4 regions of the Sessilibacter sp. MAH1 genome follow, and region 2 is predicted to be linked to each of the others. Evidence: predicted binding sites of a transcription regulator. Region 2 holds the regulator's gene; each other region holds the start of a gene.
The links. The regulator sigma-54, encoded in region 2, starts transcription at its own class of promoters, with help from an activator protein. The targets are predictions, from matches to a motif close to TGGCACANNNNTTGCNNT.
Positions count from the first base shown of each region.

Region 1 (2,209 bases), on a different contig from region 2:
GTAACCGTCCATTTCTGGCATTTCGATATCTGAAATGACAAGAATGAGTTCCTGCTCGACATTTTTACCGGCTTCCACCAGACCTTCTAAATATTCCAGAGCCTCTCGACCATCTTTTTTGAGTGTTGTTTTGATACCCATTTGTTCAATAACACGTTGAATTTGCTTACGTGCAATGGTTGAATCATCAACAATCAAAACATGTTTCTGAACAACTCGCTCTGCAATACCGTCTTCAATAACATCGCTACTGATTTCTTCAGATAATGGATTAACTTCTGCCAAAATCTTTTCAACATCGATAATCTCGACTAACTGATTTTCGATTTCGGTGACCGCAGTAAGATAGTTTTCTCGCCCCGCACCGCGTGGTGGCGGATGGATAGACTCCCAATTGATATTAACAATGCGTTCCACCGCCGCAACCAAGAATCCTTGTGTCGAACGATTGTATTCGGTGATGATTACGAAACAATTGGTAATATCATCTAATTCCGTTCGACCAATTGCGAGATTCATATCCATAATGGAAATTGTTCCACCACGTATATGAGCCACACCTCTTACAATATGGTTACGATTAGGTATTTCGTTTAATGGCGGACACTGCAACACTTCTTTAACTTTAAAAACGTTAATTCCGTAAATTTGCTTGCCCTTTAAACGAAACAGCAGTAACTCCAGCCTGTTTTGGCCCACAAGTTGGGTTCGCTGGTTAACCGTGTCTAAAACACCTGCCATGAGAGTCCTCTCAGGTATACCAAATCTTAAATGGTTTGCCTAATTTGTTGTAAATCGTACGGCATAGAGATTGCTCGTAAGAACAAAAACTAAATTACCTATGATTTGTTGACATTTTATCGACACAAGTAGCTAAAACTTTAAATCTCAAAATGAAAAACAAACTCATAATGAGAATAGGATAAAAATGACAAAGCGTCTTGAGATGAAAGAAAAAACTTTTTTTAATGGCCTTAAAGAAAGATCTTTATTCATAAAGCCCAGAACTATTATAGCGTTGGTGTTTTTTATTGCTTTTTTACAGGCTAAACATTCATTGGCAAATGAGGAATATCAGAATTTACAAATATTAAGTCAAATAGCCTACAAGGAAATTGTGGAAAAGATTTCCAACCAACAGGATTTTGACAAAATCGTTGTTAACGTTAATGCGCCAGATAATCGACTTAAATTATCACCTTGTTCGTCAAATTTAGATGCCAAATTTCCGACGGATTTTGTCTCCAAACGTCTTACCGTACAATTAAGCTGTTCTTCGCCACAATCATGGTCAATTTATTTAATTGCCGAAATCGCGTTATATAAGAAAATTGTTGTATTTAGTGATCATCTCTCCAAAGGAAAATTAATTCAAGAAAGCGATTTAAAAATAGATTTGGTTGACATCAGTGATATCAGAGAAAGCTATTACAAAGAGATTACCCCTGTGATAGGTAAAGAATTAAAGAGAAACATCAAAAGTGGTGACATTGTTAGAGATGCCCTATTGGATATGCCGCAAGTTATCAAACGCGGACAAATTGTTAATCTGATGGCTACATCATCTGTAATCTCTGTTGAAACAACAGGTACGGCCTTATCGGATGGGCGTATTGGGGAGATTATTCGTGTAAAAAATAACCGAAGTGATCGTATTGTCTCGGGTACAGTGCAATCAAATGGCGATGTGTATATCAACCTTTAAGACTTAAAAACAATGATTAGTCTTAAAGAATCACAAAAAAAATCGTTAAGAATCATAAAGATAGACCCTATTACACAGCGAGACTCAATCAGCCAAACATAGAAACCCCAAAAATCGAGCTCGTTTAAACAAAATAGCCGCTATAACAGAAAGTTATCCAGAATAAAACTCAAGGAAACTCAGATTAACCCAGAGTTTCCCGCACACAAGGATGTGTTGCCAATTTAAAGAGCTGTAAGTGATTGAAATTGTGAAGAAATTGGAGATCACAGTTTCAATTTCTGTCATCTGACTAATTCACGGATGAGTTAGTCACATGCCCCTAAAGACCAACACTAAAAGAAAAAATTTAAAAAACCATTAAAGGTTATCAAGACTTGGCCGAAACCAAGTACATGATCAAATTATCTGGGTTAACCTCAGTAACTCATACATAAACAACGAGCAAACGATAATGGCCATTAACTCTATTGGTAACAATGCCAATCTAAACTCAAACAGCAA
Region 1 is NZ_BAAGIC010000002.1:321,780-323,988, reverse strand. Features, by position in the region: gene ACYQ28_RS03330 (chemotaxis protein CheV) at 1-741, opposite strand, end outside; gene flgA (flagellar basal body P-ring formation chaperone FlgA) at 929-1,705, shown strand; gene flgM (flagellar biosynthesis anti-sigma factor FlgM) at 2,160-2,209, shown strand, end outside.
Region 1: the regulator sigma-54 is predicted to act here: its motif matches at 801-818, upstream of flgA (flagellar basal body P-ring formation chaperone FlgA).

Region 2 (2,209 bases):
CTTATGTGTACGGAAGCTTCTGCTTTTTGTCTTTGTTTTTCAACCCTTAATACAACATTGATTGTAGTGATTTGCGGGTTGTGTTTGCCGAGTTTTTCAAATTTAGTTTCAACATAATTTCGAATAGAGTCGGTGACTTCGACGTGGTGCCCACTGATGCTAAGAGTCATTGTTATTCCTCATGTCAGAGTTAAGTCATTGATTACACAGGTTTTAAACCCGTGTAATCGGGTATGAATTAGGGTCGAGATCACCGAGTCATGGTTGGTCAGACCAGTCTTTTACGTTCGTTCGAGGCTGGAATACCCAAGGATTCGCGATATTTCGCAATGGTTCTTCGGGCGACTTGAATGCCTTGGTCTGCCAGTAACGCGGTAATTTTGCTGTCGCTTAAGGGTTTGCGAGCGTCTTCTGCGGCAACCAGCTTTTTGATAATGGCACGTATTGCGGTTGAAGAGCATTCGCCGCCATTGTCTGTGCTGACGTGGCTTGAGAAAAAGTATTTTAACTCAAAGATGCCTTGAGGCGTGTGCATGTATTTTTGCGTTGTTACCCGTGAAATTGTCGACTCATGCATGCCTACGTCTTCGGCAATGTCGTGAAGTACTAGAGGTTTCATGGATTCTGGGCCGAAATCCAAAAAGCCCTGTTGTTTTTCAACAATGCAGCTTGCAACCTTCAGTAGAGTCTCGTTGCGGCTTTGTAAACTTTTCAAGAACCAGCGTGCTTCTTGTAAATTATCTCGCAAGAAGGTGTTGTCTTCACTGCTATCGGCACGCTTTACAAGACTGGCGTAATTGTTGTTGATGCGAATTTTAGGGGCTATTTCTGGGTTCAGCTCTACGATCCAGCGACCTTCTTGCTTGCTCACAAAAACATCGGGAACGATATAACTGGTATCGCTGCTGCCGATAGTAGCGCCGGGATGAGGTGTTAATTCCTGAATTAAATCGATCGCAACTTTGAGTTCGGGCTCTTTAACGCGACATTTACGCATTAACTGTTTGTAGTCACGACTGCCAAGTAACGCTAGATGCTCTGCAACTACCGCCTTGGCGGTTTCCAGTCCGGGTGTTTCTTTGGCGTATTGATTGAGTTGTACCATCAAACATTCAGACAAATCGACGCTGCAAGAGCCGATAGGATCAAACAGTTGAAGTCGGTGTTGAACCGCAATCACTTCGTCGAGGCTTAGGTCTTCGTCTGTATCTGCGTCTTCGTTTAGAGGTTCAGAAGCTTCAAGCTCACCGCTTTCTTGTTCGGCATCTTCGTCATTCTCACGCCAGTCACCGCGTAGGCCGTGAAAAATCTCCTCGATACTGCTTGAGAGCAAACCGCTGGGCTCTACCGAGTCTATGATTGCTAAAGCAATGGTTCGATCGGTTTCTGACATCGGAGTCAGATTCAATTGCCACAGTAAGTATTCTTGAAGGGTCTCGGTGTTGTCGATTTGGCTGTCGAAAAAGCTGTCGTCTCGTTCTACGGCTGATGACGAGGAAGAGTTGCTACTGCCTTGGTAAATGTCGTCCCACTGGGTATCAACGGGTAAATCCTCGGGAATGTTTTCCTGCCATTCGCCTTCTTGGGCGTCGCCAGAATCGGATTCGGATTCGGATGCGGTTGCGGTAACTTTTTCTTCGCTGAAGTTGTCGGAAATTTCGTTGGGTTGTTCGCTGTTGTCGCCGGACTCACCGCTATCAAGGTGAGAGTCATCGGATTCGCTAACTTCGAGCATGGGATTAGACTCAAGAGCTTCTTGAATCTCTTGTTGAAGATCGAGCGTTGAGAGTTGTAGCAGGCGAATGGCTTGCTGCAACTGAGGGGTCATCGTTAATTGTTGACCCATTTTTAGCTGTAATGATTGTTTCATAACTTGACACTACTTCCAAAAACGGTGTCAGAATCGGAGCTGATTCTGATCAAGCTTAGTGTCAGTGTAGACTTGAAAGGGGCGTTTTTGCAACATCTATTAAGCAAAAAATATGCCCAACCTTGAATTTTCTTTAAATAAATGTTTTGAGGGGAAAAATAAAAGAACAGCGAGTGCTTTAGCGGAGGGGATTACTTGTTGATCACTTAACAGTAAGACCAATGTTCGCCTATTTCAACAGCAAGGTAAAGCGGTTTTTTAATGTCGCCTAAAATGTCTTTTGGGTGGTCTTGTAGGCTAAAAAAGAGTCTTTCTGTGGGTTCTTTGATAGGTGTCGAG
Region 2 is NZ_BAAGIC010000015.1:76,461-78,669, forward strand. Features, by position in the region: gene hpf (ribosome hibernation-promoting factor, HPF/YfiA family) at 1-170, opposite strand, end outside; gene ACYQ28_RS14675 (RNA polymerase factor sigma-54) at 269-1,870, opposite strand.

Region 3 (2,209 bases), on a different contig from region 2:
AATGCTTTAGCGTGCTTGATGATACCGCCGATGTAGAAAAGAGCAGTTTCAGAAAGGCCTGCGTAGGTATCGCCAGCGAATTGGTTCACGCCATCTTTAACGAAAGATTGGTGAACGTGCATGCCGCTACCGTTGTCGCCAACAAGTGGCTTAGGCATGAAGGTCGCAGTTTTGCCATAAGCAGCAGCAACGTTGTGTACGGCATACTTAAGGATTTGAACTTCGTCAGCTTTCTTGGTTAGGGTGTTAGCGCCAACGCCGATTTCACACTGACCAGCAGTACCTACTTCGTGGTGGTGAACTTCGATCACCAAGCCCATAGCTTCTGCAGCGTTACACATTGCACCACGGATGTCGTGTAGTGAATCTACTGGAGGAACTGGGAAGTAACCACCTTTAACGCCTGGACGGTGACCCATGTTACCATCGATCATTTCGCGGCCAGATTCCCAAGCGGCTTCTTCAGAGCTGATTTTGTAGAAAGCGCCAGACATGTCTGCGCCCCACTTGATGTCATCAAAGATGAAGAATTCTGGTTCTGGACCAAAGAAAGCGGTGTCACCTAAACCAGTAGACTTCAAGTATTCTTCGGCGCGCATTGCAATAGAGCGTGGGTCACGGTTGTAACCTTCGCCAGTTGAAGGCTCAACGATGTTGCAGCGGATAACAACAGTTGCTTCGTCAGTGAACGGATCAAGGAAGCTAGTGCTATCGTCCGGCATCAAAATCATGTCAGACTCGTTAATGCCTTTCCAGCCGGCGATAGAAGAACCGTCGAACATTTTACCTTCGGTAAAGAAGTCGTCTTTAACTTCAAATGAAGGAATAGTTACGTGTTGTTCTTTACCTTTGGTGTCGGTGAAGCGTAGGTCAACCCACTTAACTTCGTTGTCTTTTATTAAGTTCAGAGTCTGCTCTGACATGTTTCCTCCAAAATGGCTGCGCCAGAATAGGTGTGAAGAGTTCATAGGCTGAATTAGCGCATTTAGCCCAATGCTCGTGGTTGATAAACTGCTCTTGGATGTGCACAAAATCAACCGGCTGGTTATTAGTGCATCATTATGAAGCAATCAATATGCCATAGATTTTATCAAAGCTGAACATTATTAAGATGTCGCAGCCATTGACTTGGCAGATAGAGATAGAAGTTATATCAAACAATATTATGCTTAATTTTGGTGCCGCGGCATCAATGTGGTGCGCTAGAGACTTAAGCATAGTTTCCGAGGCTGCCTATGCTACATGTCATTGGCTTCCGTTGGAATGTGTGTAAATCAATTCATTGCCTTATAATTGTCAAATTCTGATCTTTTTGCATTCGATGCGAGCGGTACATGCATTTCATAGTTAAATTATTCCCCGAAATAACCATAAAAAGCGCCCCGGTGCGCAAACGATTTACTCGCCAGTTGCAAAATAACTTGCGAACACTGATTCGTCGTCACGATGGCGGAGCACGTGTTACCCGAGATTGGGAGAAAATCGATGTCTATTGTGACTCCGACGACGAATCGCTGAATCTTGCTGTGAAGCAAATTTTAGCCTCAACACCCGGTGTTGCGTTTTTTTACGAGGTGTCTGCATTTACTTATCAAACGATGCACGATATCTACGAGCGTACCGCGGAGGTTTGGCTAGATGCTTTGGCTGGCAAGACCTTCTGTGTGCGCGTAAAGCGCAGCGGTAAGCACGATTTCACCTCCATCGATGTGGAGCGATACGTCGGTGGTGGTCTGAATCAATATTCTGAAGCTGCGGGTGTGAGATTAAAAGATCCAGACATCACGGTTAATCTCGAAATTAAAAACGACACTGTGTATGTGGTGCGTGATCGAAAGTCTGGTCTTGGTGGTTTTCCTTTGGGCACGCAAGACCCTGTTTTGTCTTTGATATCCGGCGGTTTCGATTCCACCGTCGCCAGTTACCTAACGATCAAGCGCGGCCTAAAAACCCATTATTGTTTTTTCAATTTGGGTGGCCGTGATCACGAGCTAGGTTGCAAAGAGGTCGCATATTACCTTTGGAATCGTTTCGGAGCCTCGCATCGAGTTAGGTTTGTTACTGTGCCTTTTGAAGAAGTGGTTGGCGAGATTCTAGAAAACGTATCTCAGGGAAATATGGGCGTTATTCTGAAACGCATGATGTTGCGAGCAGCATCTGTTGTTGCCGAGCATCAAGGTATTGAAGCGCTTGTGACCGGAGAGAGTGT
Region 3 is NZ_BAAGIC010000001.1:58,344-60,552, forward strand. Features, by position in the region: gene glnA (glutamate--ammonia ligase) at 1-923, opposite strand, end outside; gene thiI (tRNA uracil 4-sulfurtransferase ThiI) at 1,335-2,209, shown strand, end outside.
Region 3: the regulator sigma-54 is predicted to act here: its motif matches at 1,064-1,081, upstream of glnA (glutamate--ammonia ligase).

Region 4 (2,209 bases), on a different contig from region 2:
TCCCGAGTTGTGGACGATCATCGAAAAAAATCCACAAGGTAATGATTACCCTGATGTGGCGGCTTATTACTATCTATCAGAATCTGACTGGGTGTTTATTACGGCCTCCAGTATTGTTAATAAAACATTACCGATGTTATTACAATGTTGTAAAGACGCCAATGTGGTATTAATGGGGCCAAGTTTACCTTGGTCAACTGTCTGGAAAAAACTGGGTGTAAATTACTTAGCAGGTGTCGAAGTATTGTCTTTGAGTGGCTTGAAAGAAGTAGTAATGCAAGCCGGTGGCACACAACTGTTTGAAGGCGCTGTTGTTTATAAAATATTAGCCCTATAAATACCAAATTAATCCCATTTAATTTTATAACAATTTCTACCCATGCAATTCCTACCCATGTTAGAACTGCTAGAAAATCCACCACAGAACTGGCCGCTACGATTTGTTATTATTCATTTACACCCAACAAGTGCACGCTTACGATTTTTAATAAATCAAACCGGTCATCTATCCCTTCCTAGTAAGTTACCCTCATTATCAGAAATTATAGAAAACGATAATTCACTCCTTTCGCAGAAAATATTATCAAATTCCAATGTAGTTACTCATCCGTCATCGTACTTAAAAAAATTATGCACAAAGCACGCTTTGCCGTTAGAACAGCTGGATATTGTGAGTGAATTTAAGACAACGATAGACACGCCGGGATGTTTAATGAATGTGTTTTTACTGCGTGTATCCAGCGAGCAACCCTTCCAAGCGCCAATGTCATGGCGCTGGATCGAATTGCCGGATAGTTTTCAGTTAATTAGCATAGAACGTTTAATAATGAAGAAAATATACGAGTTCTATCTAGATTAGACCGTGATAGATGCCTAAATTAACGACTTAAATCGTCACCAACAATTTCTATATCTTCTGGCCAGCAACCAATTGGCGGGCCGAGTTCAGCGCTTTCATTACCCTTTTCAAACTGTACCAAAAATATTTCTTGGTCTTCGTTTTCTTCTAAATGCCCAAAGTTAACAATTACACCACGGGTACCTTTCGAAACCAATAATTCTTCTTCGGCTTTTTCGGGAAAGCTGCCGTCGTTCAATATATCTTTTGTGGCAAAAATTGTGTCACCGGGTTGTAGCATATAAGGCATGTTGGCGTCCTCTTGGGTTGTCGTGAATGTTACAAAGCGTTGTTGGTGGTGATCTTTAAAACAGCTGTGTCGCTTATCGATTCTTACTAAATCGTTGATTTTTATCAAAAAAAGTTTGGTAAAAATCGATGGTATAAGCGTTGCACTTTTCCTTGAGTACTTATTTCATCGAGCTTGATTGGGTCACAACAATCTTTAGGTGCTCTAAAACGCTCTTTTACACTTTTGCACACACAATGATTTGCAAACAGTTTGCCACGAGGAGATACAACAAATGGTTATCTTAACTGAAAGCGCAGTGAAAGCAGTTAGCCGTTTTATCGAAAATAGCGAGAAAAATATCGCTGGTTTGCGCATCAAGGTCGATGGTGGTGGTTGTTCAGGTTTTCAATACGGTTTAAGACTTGAAGATTCCATTTCAGAAAACGATACAGTGCATGAAATCGGTGGCATTAAAATGTTGATCGACAAAGCCAGCGAACCTTTACTGCAAGGTGTGAAAGTCGATTTTATTGATAGCATGGAAGGCAGTGGTTTTAAATTTGAAAACCCGAATGCAACGGCAAGTTGTGGCTGCGGAAAATCTTTCTCAGCGTAATTAAGTATCTGCGTGTTAGCAGTACTCACTAAAGAACCGTGAATTGAGAGAAATAGAGCAATATTAATTTAATCAATATCGCATTCGAGCTAAGGCTCGATCGGAACAGTAGATTTTGGAGGATTGGCCATGTGGGATTATTCTGAGAAAGTTAAAGAACACTTTTTTGATCCAAAAAACGCAGGTGCTGTAGCGGATGCAAATGCCGTTGGTGATGTCGGCTCAATAAATTGTGGAGACGCGCTGCGTTTAACCTTAAAGGTAAATCCAGAAACCGAAATTATTGAAGATGCAGGATTTCAAACATTTGGTTGCGGATCTGCGATTGCGTCTTCTTCGGCATTAACTGAAATTATCAAGGGTAAAACCTTAGATGAAGCCTTGTTAGTGACTAATCAAGATATTGCCGATTATCTTGATGGATTACCGCCAGAAAAAATGCATTGCTCGGTAATGGGTCGTG
Region 4 is NZ_BAAGIC010000008.1:64,647-66,855, reverse strand. Features, by position in the region: gene ACYQ28_RS09795 (Rossmann-like domain-containing protein) at 1-337, shown strand, start outside; gene ACYQ28_RS09790 (hypothetical protein) at 380-859, shown strand; gene ACYQ28_RS09785 (nitrogen fixation protein NifZ) at 879-1,148, opposite strand; gene ACYQ28_RS09780 (HesB/IscA family protein) at 1,423-1,746, shown strand; gene nifU (Fe-S cluster assembly protein NifU) at 1,876-2,209, shown strand, end outside.
Region 4: the regulator sigma-54 is predicted to act here: its motif matches at 1,389-1,406, upstream of ACYQ28_RS09785 (nitrogen fixation protein NifZ).